DNA from 2 places in the Salinibacterium sp. CAN_S4 genome. Region 1 is predicted to be linked to the other one. Evidence: predicted binding sites of a transcription regulator. Region 1 holds the regulator's gene; the other holds the start of a gene.
The links. Region 1 encodes LexA, which represses DNA repair genes until DNA is damaged. Its sites were predicted from a motif close to TCGAACANNTGTTCGA; they were not measured.

Region 1 (7,644 bases):
CCTGCTCTGTGCCGGCCGAGACCCGCAGGTGGTGCGGGATCCCCACGTCGCGAATCAGGATGCCCTGCTCGAACAGCGCCTCAAACGTCGCGTTCGGGTCAGCCACTCCCCCGAACATGACGAAGTTCGACTCGCTCGGCAACGGGGTGTAGCCGAGGGCGGGCAGCGCCGCGATGATCCTGTCCCGCTGGGCCTTGATGTCGTCGACCATGGCGAGCATGGCCGGCGCGTGTGACAGCGCAGCAACCGAAGCCGCCTGAGTAAGGGCAGACAGGTGGTACGGAAGCCTCACAAGCCGGAGCGCATCGGTCACGGCCGGATCCGCCGCGAGGTATCCAAGTCGTGCCCCCGCGAAGGCGAACGCCTTGCTCATCGTGCGCGAGACGAGCAGCCTCGGCCGCCCCTCGAGCAGGCTCAGGGCAGTTTCCCCCTCGGCGAACTCTGCATAGGCCTCATCGACGAGCAGGATGCCGTCGAAGGCGTCGTACGCGGCGACGATGGTCTCGAGCCCCAGTGCGGTTCCCGTGGGATTGTTGGGCGAGCACAGGAATACTATGTCGGGCTGCTCCCGCTGGATTGCGGCCACCACCGTCTCTGGGGAGATGGCGTAATCCGCATCGCGCTGCGCCGTCACCCAGCGGGTGCCCGTCGCGTTGGCAATGATCGAGTGCATCGAATAGGTGGGCGGGAAGCCGAGCACGCTGCGCCCCGGTCCGCCGAAAGCCTGCAGGGTCTGCTGCAGCACCTCGTTCGACCCGTTGGCTGCCCAGATGTTGTCCCGGGTGAGACCGTGCCCGAGGTAGGTCGCCAGAGCGTCCCTGAGCTCGGTGAACTCTCGGTCCGGGTAGCGGTTCACGCCCATGACGGCCAGCGCGAGCGCTCGGACGATGTCGGTGGCGACATCCTCAGGAATCGCGTGGGTGTTCTCGTTGACGTTCAGCTGGATCGGGACATTTTCCTGCGGAGCGCCGTAGGGGCTGAGTCCCCGCAGGTCATCACGGATCGGGAGGTCGGAAAGACTGGTCACCCCTCAAGCCTATGGCCGTTCGGGCACCGCCTCTTTCTGGCTACTGCTGGGCGTACTGAGCCGGGATCGCCAGCTCCTGGCCGGCGAACACGTCAGACGACTCCAGCTGGTTGAGCTGCACGATCTGGTCGATGACCTCTCGCGGGTCGGCCGTGGGAGCGAGCTCACCGGCGAGCTGCCAGAGGGTTTCCCCGGATGCCACTGTGACGTAGTCGAAGGGAACGTCTGAGCCGCCGAGCGATGCGGTCGCCTCTCCCCCGTTGAGGGCGAACAGCAGTGCCGTGATAACCAGGGGCGCCGCAACGACAACCGTCAGCAGTGAGCGACCGCGCTTGGTGATGCGAAGGCGCGGTGCCGGGGTGAAGGCGGTCGTAGAGAGTGTGTTGATTGCGGTGCTCATGATGTGCTCCTTACAAGATTTCGTATCCGGCACTCGGCCGGGAGTGCCGGATACGAAGCGCGTGATCTGTCGTGGGCCAGAACTGCCGAAGCAGTCAGGCCGTGCTGTATCGAGTTTCCCAACTGTGCTAGAAGATCTGTTCCGAACATACATTCGAATTACTCGTATATCAAGTGAATTTTCGAACATGCCACTGACATTGAGACGGGATTCGATGCGAAACACTAGAACAGGTGTTTGTTTTAGCGTCTTAGTGCGGATACAGTTTCGAATGAGCCACCGACATTCAGTCGGTTGCTCAGGGAAATGGGGAGATCATGGTCGCTGACACACACGGCTCAGATAAGGCTGCTGGCGGTACTCGTCGGCGCAAGAGTCTGAGCGACAAGCAGCTCGCCATCCTCGACGTCATCCAGCGTTCAGTCTCCGGCCGCGGCTACCCGCCGAGCATGCGGGAGATCGGCGACGCCGTCGGCCTCGCGTCTCTCTCGAGCGTCACCCACCAGCTCAACCAGCTCGAACTGAGCGGCTACCTCCGTCGCGACCCAAACCGTCCGAGAGCGATGGAGGTTCTGATCGACCTTCCCGCCCTGGAGGGAACGGGAGATGTCACTCCAGAGAACACGGTCTCCATCGGCGACGCCGTCATGGTGCCCCTCGTGGGCCGCATCGCTGCCGGTATCCCCATCACGGCAGAGCAGCACATCGACGAGGTATTCCCCCTCCCTCGCCAGCTCACCGGCAAGGGCGAGTTGTTCATGCTCAAGGTCGTGGGAGAGTCGATGATCGATGCCGCCATCTGCGACGGCGACTGGGTCGTCGTGCGCCAGCAGAACACCGCGGAGAACGGAGACATCGTTGCGGCGATGCTGGATGACGAAGCCACAGTCAAGGTCTTCCGGCAGCGTGACGGCCACACCTGGCTTCTGCCTCGCAACTCCAACTTCGAGCCGATCCTCGGCGACCATGCACAGGTGCTCGGCAAGGTCGTCACCGTACTGCGTTCCCTTTAGCGACAGCACCTCCCACCACAGCCCCGTCGAGTAATCTCGGCTCATGGGACGCATATCGGTGGTCTTCTTGGCACTTCTCGTGCTCACCGGGTGTGCCACGACGTCGAGCGCGGTTGCGCCGGACGGCCTGACTCTCAGCGTGTACCAGAACCGCACCGACGTCGCCGCCCGCAAGCTCGAGGTCTCGTTCCTCAACGACACGGGGAGCGTTCTGACCGTGACCCGGCTCCAGTTGACGGCCGGTCAGTTCATCGGCACGGCTGTGTGGCCGAAGGAGTCGACCACCATTCCCGCAGGGGTCACGATCTCACTACCCGTGCCGCTGCCGGATCCGGACTGCACGGCCGAACCGACCGAGGCCGAGGTCGAGTTCGACTATCGGCTTGCCGACGGTCGCGCCGGGACGGCCGTGGCGACACCCGTCGACACGCTCCAGAGACTGCCGGGCATCCGGCAGGAGGATTGCCTTGCCGTGTCCGTCGCATCGATCGTGACGGTCACCATGGATGCGGCACCCCGGGTTTCTGTGATCGCCGGTCGCACCATCGCCGAGATCGATCTGACGCTCGTCCCCACCGGGGCAACGGGTTCCGTCACCTTCGAGAGCGCATCGAGCACGACGCTGCTGACCCCAGTGAGCCCGGATGGCACGGACGCTATACCCGCGCCGATCTCCCGGACGATCGCGGGCGCAGACGAACCAGCCACCGTGACGCTGCTCTATTCGCCCAACCGGTGCGACGCCCACGCCATAGCCGAAGACAAGCGCGGAACGATCGTCCCCGTCGCGGTCTCCACCACCGACGGGTTCAGCGGCCCCCTGTATGTCAGCGCCGCCGACGACGTTCGCGACGCGCTGTATGACGTCGTGCGTACCGCCTGCGGGCTTCCTACGGGTTGAGCCCATGGCCGCGGCTTAGGCTGGCCCCATGGCTTCACGCGTGCTCTCCCCCCGCCAGCTCGACGCTGGCGCCATCCCCTTCCCCGAGCGATCAGCATCGCTGCTGAAAGCCCTCGCGGAGCGCGTCGTGATCGCTGACGGCGCGATGGGAACCATGCTTCAGGATGCCGAACCCACCCTCGACGACTTCGAGCAGCACGAGGGCTGCAACGAGATCCTCAACGTCTCACGCCCCGATATCGTCGAGTCGATCCATGCCGCCTATCTCGAGACCGGGATCGACGCGATCGAGACCAACACCTTCGGGGCCAACTGGTCGAACCTCTCGGACTACGGCATCGAAAACCGCATCGAGGAACTCGCTCGCGCCGGTGCTGAGATCGCTCGTCGGGCCGTCGAGTCCTTCGAGGCCAGGGACGGACATCGGCGCTGGGTGCTCGGTTCGATGGGCCCCGGCACGAAACTCCCGAGCCTCGGCCACACGACGTACGCGAACCTCAAGTCCACCTTCGCGGAACAGGCCAGAGGGCTCATCCTCGGTGGTTCGGACGCGCTGCTGATCGAGACCGCGCAGGATCTGCTGCAGGCGAAGGCGGCGATCAACGGCTGCAAGGTGGCTTTTGCCGAGACGGGCATCCGGCTGCCCATTTTCGTGGAAGTGACGGTGGAGACTACCGGGACCATGCTGATGGGCAGCGAGATCGCCGCGGCGCTGACCACCCTCGAGCCGCTAGGCATCGACATGATCGGGCTCAATTGCGCGACCGGCCCCGACGAGATGAGCGAGCACCTGCGCCATCTCTCGACGCACGCGCACATCCCCGTCATGTGCATGCCCAACGCCGGGCTTCCCGTGCTCGGCACCCATGGAGCGAGCTACCCGCTGACCCCCGACGAACTCGCAACGGCTCACGAACAGTTCGTGAGGGAGTTCGGGCTCGGCCTGGTCGGTGGATGCTGTGGCACCACCCCCGCCCACCTCAAGGCCGTCGTCGACCGCATCGGCGGCGCCCAGCCCCGTCCGCGCGTGATCGAGGAGGACGCCGGCGTCGCAAGCCTGTACCAGCACGTTCCCTTCATCCAGGATTCCTCGTACCTCGCGATCGGCGAACGCACCAACGCCAACGGTTCCCTCGCCTTCCGCGAGGCCATGCTCGAGGAGCGCTGGAGCGATTGCGTCGATATCGCCCGCAACCAGGTGCGTGAGGGCGCCAACGTGCTCGACGTCTGTATCGACTACGTCGGTCGGGACGGCGTGGCCGATATGCGCGAGGTGGTGTCGCGGCTCGCCAGCGCCTCGACCCTGCCCCTCGTGATCGACTCCACAGAACCGGCCGTGCTGCAGGCCGGCATGGAACTCATCGGCGGTCGCCCGGTCGTCAACTCCGTGAACTTCGAGGACGGCGAGGGGCCGGATTCCCGCTTCGGCCGCATCATGCCGCTCGTGGTGGAGCACGGTGCCGCCGTCATCGCGCTGACCATCGACGAGGACGGCCAGGCGCGCACCGCGGAGAACAAGGTGCGGATCGCGTCAAGGCTCGTCGACACCCTCGTGGGCGAGTGGGGCATGCGCGTCGAGGACATCATCGTGGATGCCCTCACCTTCCCTATCGCCACCGGGCAGGAGGAGACCCGCAGGGACGCCATCGAGACGATCGACGCCATCCGGCAGATCACCGCAAAATATCCGGGTATCCACACCACGCTCGGGGTGTCCAACGTCTCCTTCGGCCTGAACCCGGCCGCACGCTCGGTGCTCAACTCGGTGTTCCTGCACGAAGCCGTCGAGGCCGGCCTCGATTCCGCCATCGTCAACGCCGCGAAGATCGTGCCGCTGGCATCGGTGCCGGATGACCGCCGCAAGGTCGCGCTCGACCTCGTGTGGGACCGGCGCGAGTACGACGCGGACGGCACCCTCACCTACGATCCGCTGTCCGCGATGCTCGACCTCTTCGCCGGAGTCGACTCTGCCGCGCTCAAGGACCAGCGTGCCGCGGAGCTGGCAGCCTTACCCGTCGGCGAACGACTGGAGCGCCGGATCATCGACGGCGAACCGAAGGGACTCGAAGCGGATCTCGACCTCGCCAGGTCCGGCGGGATGACCGCACTCGCGATCATCAACGATCACCTTCTCGCCGGAATGCAGGTCGTCGGCGCACGATTCGGAAGCGGAGAGATGCAGTTGCCGTTCGTGCTCCAGTCCGCCGAGGTCATGAAGTCAGCCGTCGCGCTACTCGAACCGCACATGGAGAAGTCGGATGACGCGGGCAAGGGCACGATGGTCATCGGGACGGTTCGTGGCGATGTGCACGACATCGGCAAGAACCTGGTCGACATCATCCTGACCAACAACGGATACGACGTCATCAACATCGGTATCAAGCAGCCGCTCAGCGAGTTCATCCGCGCCGCCGAGGAGCACAATGCCGATGTCATCGGGATGAGTGGACTGCTGGTGAAGTCCACGGTCGTGATGAAGGAGAACCTGCTCGAGCTCAACACACGGGGTCTGGCGAAGCGCTGGCCGATCCTGCTCGGTGGAGCGGCCCTCACGCGCGCCTACGTCGAACAGGATCTGGCGTCCCTCTTCGACGGAGAGGTGCGCTATGCCCGTGATGCTTTCGAGGGCCTCGCCCTCATGGAGCCGCTGGTCGCGATCGCGCGCGGTGCGGACGCCTCCACCGTCGGCCTGCCGCCACTGAAGCAGCGCATCCACGCCCGCAGCACCATCGACATCACCGAGCCCGAAGACATGCCGGCCCGCTCGGATGTCGCTGCCGACAACCCCGTGCCTTCGCCTCCGTTCTGGGGCACGCGCATCGTCCGTGGTGTGGCCATGGCCGATTACTCTGCGTTCCTCGACGAGCGCGCAACTTTCATGGGCCAGTGGGGACTCAAACCCAGCAGGGCTGAGGATGGCGCGAGCTACGAGCAACTCGTCGAGACCGAGGGTCGACCGCGGTTGCGCTACTGGCTCGACCGCATCGTGGCCGAGGGGATGCTCGACGCGTCGGTCGCCTACGGGTACTTCCCGGCGTACTCCGAGGGCAACGACCTCGTCATCCTGCACCACGGCGACGATCCGGATGGGGTGCTGGGCTCAGCCGGGCTGATCGCCCCCGACGGTGGATCTGGCGGCAAGATCGGCCAGGAACGACTGCGGTTCAGTTTCCCGCGCCAGCGCCGAGACCGGCATCTCTGCCTCGCGGACTATGTCCGTTCGAAGGATTCAGGCCAGCTGGATGTGGTTGCGCTGCAGCTCGTCACCGCGGGAGCCGCCGTCGACGCGTTCACGGCGACGATGTTTGCCGAGAACAAGTACCGCGACTACCTCGAGCTCAACGGCCTCACCATGCAGCTCACCGAAGCTCTCGCCGAGTACTGGCACTCCCGCATCCGTGCCGACCTGGGCTTCGCGGGCGAGGATCCCGACACCGTCGCCGGCATGTTCAAGCTCCAGTACCGTGGAGCGCGTTTCTCCCTCGGCTACCCGGCGTGCCCCGACATGGAGGATCGCCGCAAGGTCGTGCAGTTGCTCAGGCCCGAGCGGATGGGCGTGGAACTGTCGGACGAGCTGCAGTTGCATCCTGAGCAGTCGACCGACGCGTTCGTCTTCCACCACCCGGAGGCTCGCTACTTCTCGGTGTGACGCGCGGACCGCGCAGTTTCGCGCGGCGAAGTGCCGCAAGAACGGCAGGGCCGACCACGAGGATTCCGACGGTCGTCGTGATCGCGCGCACGGTGTCCCACGAGAGCGTCGACGTCACCAGCGAATACAGGCCGAAGGATGCGAGATTCTCGCCGAGCGGGGCATCTGCGGAATAGGAGATGCCGGTGCCGGAGCCGACCGCGAAAGGCCAGAACCACAGGTTCATCAGCAGCCCGAAAACATAGGACGCGACGACGCCGTAGGCCACGAGCAGCACGAGCTCCCACCGCCGGGCTGCGAAGGTGGACGAGGCCCGGAATCGTGGCAGGAGCCCAGCTCCGGCTCCGACCCATCCACACGCGAAGATCTGGAAGGGCGTCCACGGGCCGATACCGCCCCACAGCACCGAGGAGAGCGCAATGGTGAGCATCCCGAGCATGAAGCCGAATCGTGCGCCGTAGGCCCGCCCGGCGAGAATCAGCAGGATGAACACCGCCTCGACTCCCCCGACCCCGGCGCCCGCCACCCGCACGGCCGCCCCCACCGCCGTGAGCACACCGAGCATGGCCACTGTGGTCGCAGTGCTCAACTCCCGGTCGAGACTGAGAGCAATGGCCAGTGCTGCCGCCGGGACGATCGCGAGTGCCACGACAG
Region 2 (7,644 bases), on a different contig from region 1:
CGGCAATCACCGCGACGAGGATGCCCGTCACGCGCGAGAACACCGCGAGCACGCGATGATTGCGGGCGAAAGACGACTGCAGCATCGCCCAGCAGGCTGCGGCGAACGCGAATACGGCTGCGAGGGTGTGGAGGAAATCCTGGACATTGAACGTTGACCCGTACGGCAGGGGGCATCCTGCCGTACACGTAACCTGTGACGCGAACAGGAACAGCGCGCAGCCGATCCAGAGTGACACTGCCGGGGTCCAGGCTCGCAGCACCCTGGCTTTCGATCGCACGCGCCGACCGGCCCAGGCGATCGCGCTGCCGCCGACCGCAATCAGCACAAGGGCGACCTCGAACCACCCTGCGGTGGGCATACCCTCGGCACCGAGTTCACTCACGTACAGTTCCCTGGGCACCGAGAGTCTCGTCGCCCAGATGATCACGAGCGAGCTCAGCACGAGGACGCAACCGCCAAGGGACGCGCCGAGCTCGGCTTTTCTCATCACTCAGGGCTTCAGGATCCGGACGCGGCTGACCGCCCAGGCTCCGACCCCGAACACCCCGATCCCGACGGCAATGCCTACGCAGTAGAGCGCAACTGAGGCGTATCCGGTGGCCGGGTCGAGAAACGGGTATGGAACCCAGCCGTCAGTAGCTCCACGTACGAGCACGACCACGAGCCACACGACCGGATACACCAGTACGACCCAGAAACGATTCCACTGCAGCGCCGGGCGATCACCGAAGAAAACCCAGTCGATCGCGACGTAGAGCGGCATCACGACGTGCAGCACGGTGTTCGCCCATGGCAGTTCGACTCCGCCGGGCAGCCCCACCAGCAGCGTGTTGTAGACGACTCCCACGATCACGATGTACGTGGCGACGCACCCCCTGGCAAGAATGAGCGCGGGCGATTGCGTGCGGCCGAGGAAGATCATCACCGCGCTCATGATCAGCACCACGGCGGTCAGGATATTGCTCTGAAGCGTGAAGAACCCGAAGAAGTTGAACGGGTTGATGGGAGACCTGGATGCCGTGTCCGCGAAGGTCGCCATGACGGCCGACAGGCCCAGCACTCCCGCGACGATCCGGAGCGTGGCGAAGACCATTTTCATCCTCGAATGCTACCGGCTCGAGAGTTTGCCGCGAAGTGACATCACCGAAACAGGGCCGACTCATTCGGGCCCTTTACTGGTGATGTGAAGCACCGCGGGGAGGCCACCACATGAGCACAATGCGTGCCGTCGTTATCGATGCCATCGGTGGGCCAGCGGAATTGCATGTCGCCGAAATCGACCGGCCGGCGAGGGTGAACTCCGAATTCCTCGTCAGAGTCGTCGCGGCCGGCGTCAACCCGATCGATACCCACTCACGTTCGGGTGACGGTGCTGCCGCCGCATTCGGACCGTTCCCCATCGCGCTGGGCAACGATTTCAGCGGACACGTCGTCGAATCGTCATACGAACTCCACCCCATCAAGGCTGGCGACGAGGTGTACGGCATGACGATGGTCCCTCGATTCGGAGGCGCATACGCTGAATACATCAGCGTGCCAGCGACCTGCCTCACGCGAAAGCCCCGAGCACTCTCGCATGTCGAGGCCGCTGCCGTGCCCATGGCGGCCCTCACAGCGTGGGGAGCTGTCGTGGATGTCGCCAAGGCACACGAGGGGCAGCGCATCCTGATCCACGCCGGGGCTGGCGGGGTCGGCCACTTCGCGATCCAGTTCGCCAGCTACTTCGGCGCCTACGTCATCACCACAGGGTCGACCCGCAACACCAACTGGCTGCGCGAGCTCGGAGCACGTCAGGTCGTCGACCACACCACCAGCCGGTTCGAAGACGTCGTGTCCGAAGTGGATGTCGTGATCGACCTGATCGGCAACCTCACCGACCAGACCTCGACGCGATCGCTCGCGGTGCTGAAACGCGGGGGCCTGATCGTCAGCGTGCCGAGCGGGGGCTGGCCCACCATGGCTGAGGATGCCGCGGCTGCCGGTGTGCGCGCCACCGGGTACAACGTCCCTGCTGACGGCTCGACTCTCTCCGTGATCTCGCGACTGCTGGAGTCAGGCGACGTCAGGGTGTTCGTCGACCAGGTCTTCGAGCTCGACCAGGCGGCGGCAGCCCATGCTGCTCTCGAAACGTGCCATACCCGCGGCAAGATCGTGCTCAACGTCAGCCCCGGCTGAGGTCAACCGAGCCGTCGTTCCCGCACGAAATCGCTCTCCAGCCGTTCACCGAGCCTGAATCGCTTGGTGCCGACCTTCAGGAATCCACTCTTTTCGTAGAAGCGGTTCGCTCGCTCGTTCTCATCGTTCACACCGAGCCACACCGACAGCGAGCCCCGCGCCGCTGAGGCCCGCACCGCCGCATCGACGAGAGCAACAGCAACTCCGGCGCCGTGATGCGCGGCACGCACATATAGCTTGCTCAGCTCCGATGTCGGGCGCGCGGAAACGGATGCCACGACATCCGGGTCCGTCGGATCGGCGTGCACGACCATGGCATACCCCGCGGCGAGATGGTCCACCTCGGCGATGAAGAGTTCGCGCGCCGGGTCCGCCAGATAGGCGTCGAACGCATCCTCCGACAGGCTATGCGCGATGAAAGCGAGGATGCTCCCCTGGTCCGCATCCGGCGGGCAGGCCAGCGGGAAGGTCTCGGCGGCGACCGCGTGGAGCAGACCCGCGTCATCCTGAACCGCCGCGCGCACGTCTACCCTTCGACCCGCGCCCTTCCGAAACGACGGAGAGTTGGCGGCAAAGAGCGGCTGTGGCCCCTGGTCCGGGTCGATGGTCACGAGATCTCCGTCAGATCGGAAGGTGAAGGTGGTGGGCGCAGCGGGGATGCAACGGCGGCAATACAGCGGCGGGGATGCAGAAAAGGGGCCGACCGAAGTCGACCCCTTTCCCGCAACTGGAGTTACGCCAGCGAGTTGACGTCGAGCGGGATGCCCGGGCCGAACGTCGTCGAGACGGTTCCCTTGGTGATGTAGCGACCCTTTGACGAGCTGGGCTTGGAGCGGACGACCTCGTCGATCGCTGCCTTGATGTTCTCGCTCAGCTGGTCGTGAGTGAATCCGGCCTTGCCCACGACGAAGTGCACGTTGGAGTGCTTGTCGACGCGGAACTCGATCTTTCCGCCCTTGATCTCGGACACGGCCTTGGCGGTGTCCTGGGTCACGGTGCCGGTCTTCGGGTTGGGCATGAGACCGCGGGGGCCGAGCACCTTTCCGAGTCGACCGACCTGGCCCATGAGCTCGGGGGTCGAGACGGCGGCGTCGAACGACGTGTAGCCGCCCGCAACCTTCTCGATGAGCTCAGCGCCACCGACCTCGTCAGCGCCGGCAGCGAGTGCTGCGTCCGCTGCGGGGCCCGTCGCAAAGACGATGACGCGGGCGGTCTTGCCCGTGCCGTGGGGCAGGATGACGGTGCCGCGCACCATCTGGTCTGCCTTACGCGGGTCGACACCGAGCTTCAGTGCGACTTCGACCGTGGAGTCGAACTTCTTCGATCCGGTCTCGCGGGCGACAGCGACTGCCTCGGTGGCTGTGTAGAACTTGCCGTCTTCGATCTTCTCGACGGCGGCCTTGTATGCCTTGGAATTCTTGGACATTATGCCTCCACCGTGATTCCCATTGAGCGAGCGGTTCCCGCGATGATCTTCATCGCGCCCTCGACGTCGTTTGCGTTGAGGTCGACCATTTTCTGCTCAGCAATCGTGCGGACCTGGTCTTTGGTGAGCTTCGCAACCTTGACGGTGTGCGGCGTTCCTGAGCCCTTGGCAACTCCCGCTGCCTTCTTGATGAGCTCGGCTGCCGGCGGGGTCTTGAGGATGAACGTGAATGAACGGTCCTCGTAGACGGTGATCTCCACCGGGATGACGTTTCCGCGCTGCGACTCGGTCGCGGCGTTGTACGCCTTGCAGAACTCCATGATGTTAACGCCGTGCTGTCCCAGCGCAGGCCCGATGGGCGGTGCGGGGTTAGCGGCGCCGGCCTGGATCTGAAGCTTGATCAGACCCGTGACCTTCTTTTTCGGTGCCATTGGTTTCCCTTTTCTGTTCGAACTGGCCGGAGTTGGCCAACTCTCCCGACATCCGACGGATGCGGTGCGCTCATCCCCTGAAGGACAACCTGTTCATCTTACGGGATGTGTTCGTGAATGCCTAGGCGCTGCATCGCCATCGCTGGGAAAGCGGGGAACTGCCGTCGAGCTCGCGCTGGCCAACGGCTCTGCCCGCCACCCCGCCAGTTCCCGAAATTACCCCCAAACAGGGGTGTACATATGTTCGAATGTTCGTTAGAATTGGGCCATGTCGCAGCTACCGACAATCTCCCGCCAGGTGGATGCGGTCGCGCGCGAGTTGACTACGTTGATCGACCTGCTGCGCGATGAAACCGCGACCTATCCGGTTGCCGATGCGATGGTGGCGGTCGAGACGGCGGGTCGATTGATGGACTGCGCGCGAGTGAGGGTGCTCGCTCCCATCGTCGGTGACCCTGGCATTGTCGAACGGCTGGGGTACGCGTCATCCATTGCTGCCGTTGCGTCTCTCGCTCGCATCTCGGAGCGCTCCGCCGCAGCACGCCTGAGAGTCGCTGCCGCCGTCTGTGGCGAGAAGACTCTGACAGGCGGCTCGCTGCCAGCCCCGCGCCCCCTGATCAGTGATGCACTCACCTCGGGCGACGTCGGGCTCGACGCTGCCGCTCTGATCGCCTCGGAGTTGGCCGCCATTACAGGCCATGCATCTACCGGGGCGCTGCACGTGGCCGAGAGGGTGATGATGGATCTCGCGAGCGGGCGCGACTCTCACGGTGAGCCCATGGTGGCCACAGTTTCTGTCGATTATCTTGGCGGCGAGATCCACCAGGTGAGCGCGCTGATCGACCCTGACGGAGCCCGACCTCGCGAGGAACGCGCAACACGGCGGCGGCAGTTTCAACTGGGCACTCCCGATGAAGACGGACTGGTGCCAGCGTATGGACGACTGTTGCCCGAAATCGGGTCGCTGCTTGCCGGGATGCTGGAAGCGCATCGCCGATCGCCCCGGTTCGTCGACGTCGCCTCGACGATTCTGAGCGCCGACCTCGTCGACGCCGATGGCGCGATCGATGCAGGCGACCAGCGCACACCGGCACAGCGCCGCCATGATGCGCTTGGCGAGATCGTCATGGCTGCCGCAGCGACGGAAGGTGCTCCCCGACTCGACGGACTACCGGTCTCCGTGCTGGTGACCGTCACCGCCGCCGATCTCGCGAATGATTACGGTCTCGATTCTGATGCCATCGGAACCCTTTCCGGCTCTCCGTTCCCGGTCTCGCGTCGCACCATCGAGCGTTTCATCGATGCCGGAGGCTACCGCGTCGTCACGACAGACGAGAACGGCGCCGTCACCGCCATCAGTTCACCGCAGCGCTGATTCACACCGACACACCGGCTGGGGATGGCGGCTCGGGACGGGCTCGGCTGCTCCACACCAGGGTGCACCAGCCCCCACTACACGCTGCAGGCACACCACGTCATCCCCGATCGGGACGACGGGCCGACCGCCCTCGATAACGGTATCCTGCTCTGCTATTGGCATCACCGGATAGTCGACACCGGACCCTGGCAGTATCGGATGATCGCGGGCATGCCGCACGTGCGCGGGCCCGGTGTCGTCGATTGGACTCCGACCCGCAGACCGGTTGCTCACGCGGCCTGATGCCGGACCGGCTAATGCCGGTGCGGCCAATGCTGGTGCGGCCTGATGCTCACGCGGCCTGATGCTGGCGCGGCTAATGCTGGCGCGGATCGAGCGCGCCTCAGATCGGTCGTGCAGGTCGTCCGCAGAAAGCGCACACGCGCCACCAACAGCTACGCTGCCAAAAAAGGGCGCACCGCAGGTTTTTCAACCCGGGGTGCGCCCTTTCCCAAAAGACGAACTACATCTTGGTGACCTGGTCGAAGCTGAGCTCGACCGGAGTCTCGCGCTCGAAGAGCGAGACGAGCACGATGAGCTTGCCGCTCTCCGCCTTGATCTCGCTGATCGAACCCGGCAGGCCCGCGAACGAACCTTCCTTGATGGTGATGGTCTCGCCGATCTCGAAGTCGATTTCAGCGGGAATGACGCGTGACGGGGACTTGCCCTTGCCGGGAGCGCCCTTGGCCGCCGGAGCCTCGACGATCTGCACGAGGCTCTTGAGCATGTTGAAGGCTTCTTCGAAGCGCAGCGGGCGGGGGTTGTGCGAGTTGCCCACGAAGCCGGTGACGCCGGGCGTGTGACGCACAACAGACCAGCTGTCTTCGTTCAGGTCCATGCGGACAAGCACGTATCCGGGGATGCGCACGCGGTTGACGAGCTTGCGCTGGCCGTTCTTGATCTCGACGACATCTTCCATCGGAACCTGAACCTCGAAGACGTAGTCTTCCATCGCCATCGAGATCTTGCGGTTGTCGATGTTCTGCTTCACGCGCTTCTCGAAGCCGGCGTAGGAGTGGATGACGTACCACTTGCCCGGCTTCTCGCGCAGTTCCGCCTTGAATGCGTCGTACGGGTCCACCTCAGCGGCGTCGAGCTCTTCACCGAGGTCGGGTCCGTCGTAGGGGGTGACATCGGGCTCCTCCGAAGCTTCCTCTTCTGCTTCGATGTCAGCCTCGTCATCGGTTGCGGCGACCGAGGCGTCAGCCTCATCCACAGAATCGATGTCTAGCGCGTCGTCGACGATCGAGTCAGCCTCGGGATCGATGGCAGCATCGAGTGCCTCGAGGAGCCCGGCGAGGTCGCCCTCTTCCTCGTCATCATCGATCACGTGCATCGCTTCGTGCTCTGCAGCGTTCTCTGACCTGTCGGCCGCCAGATCGGTGTTACCCGTCTGCGCTTCGTCGACCTCGCCAGACTGCTCGGCTGCCGTAGCGAGCTCGAAGTCGTCGCGGTGGTTCTCAGACACAAAATCTCATTTCATTGCTCTTGTTCACTGGGCGACACTCGATCGCCCCCGTACTCGTGCAGTCCGTGCTGGTTCGATCAGCCCGCGATGGTGGGATCGCCGAACAGGAAGTTGACCAGGGCGCTGAAGCCGAAGTCGAGCCCCGATACCAGGGCCATCATGATGACAACAAACACCAGCACGACGAGGGTAAAACTCACCAGCTCCTTGCGCGTCGGTGTGACCACCTTGCGCAATTCGAGCATGACCTGGCGAAGGAACAGGATGATGCCCGCGAACGGTCCACGCTTTTGGGCGCGATCGGTTCTGGCATTGGCGACGACGTCCTCACTCGGATCGTCGACCACGTTTCTCGCCATTCGTTTCTACCTTCCGATACCCCCGCAGACAGAAATGGCTGCCGGGACTTGCAGGGCGGACAGGACTTGAACCTGCAACCTGCGGTTTTGGAGACCGCTGCTCTACCAATTGAGCCACCGCCCTATGCATTTCGCCACTCCCCTGAACTGCTGACGACTTTCCAGCCGACAAAATCTCGTCAAGGGCGCGCAAAAGCTTGGCAGACTTCAACTACCTCCACCAGTGTATGTCATCGACACTCAGGACGAAATCCCGCTCACGCTCGGCCGACCAGCCGTGAGTCCCCTCGGGCATTCTGACAAAATGATGCACGTCGCCGCCGGGTGGCCAGCGAGCTCGCCTACGAAAGAGAGACACCATCAAA

Region 2: a site for LexA is predicted at 4,280-4,295, ahead of IWX81_RS09490 (DUF222 domain-containing protein). Genes of this name have one in related genera too.

What each region holds. Positions count from the first base shown of each region.
Region 1 covers NZ_JADOVB010000001.1:352,868-360,511, reverse strand. Annotated here, with positions in the region: gene IWX81_RS01835 (histidinol-phosphate transaminase) at 1-1,027, opposite strand, end outside; gene IWX81_RS01830 (LysM peptidoglycan-binding domain-containing protein) at 1,068-1,427, opposite strand; gene lexA (transcriptional repressor LexA) at 1,745-2,440, shown strand; gene IWX81_RS01820 (hypothetical protein) at 2,484-3,341, shown strand; gene metH (methionine synthase) at 3,370-6,990, shown strand; gene IWX81_RS01810 (ECF transporter S component) at 6,878-7,644, opposite strand, start outside.
Region 2 covers NZ_JADOVB010000003.1:98,595-106,238, forward strand. Annotated here, with positions in the region: gene IWX81_RS09460 (DUF998 domain-containing protein) at 1-490, opposite strand, end outside; gene IWX81_RS09465 (Pr6Pr family membrane protein) at 494-1,102, opposite strand; gene IWX81_RS09470 (NADP-dependent oxidoreductase) at 1,213-2,178, shown strand; gene IWX81_RS09475 (GNAT family N-acetyltransferase) at 2,181-2,789, opposite strand; gene rplA (50S ribosomal protein L1) at 2,912-3,604, opposite strand; gene rplK (50S ribosomal protein L11) at 3,604-4,035, opposite strand; gene IWX81_RS09490 (DUF222 domain-containing protein) at 4,304-5,410, shown strand; gene IWX81_RS09495 (HNH endonuclease signature motif containing protein) at 5,435-5,695, shown strand; gene nusG (transcription termination/antitermination protein NusG) at 5,916-6,920, opposite strand; gene secE (preprotein translocase subunit SecE) at 6,998-7,279, opposite strand; tRNA gene IWX81_RS09510 (tRNA-Trp) at 7,331-7,403, opposite strand; gene IWX81_RS09515 (UDP-glucose dehydrogenase family protein) at 7,639-7,644, shown strand, end outside.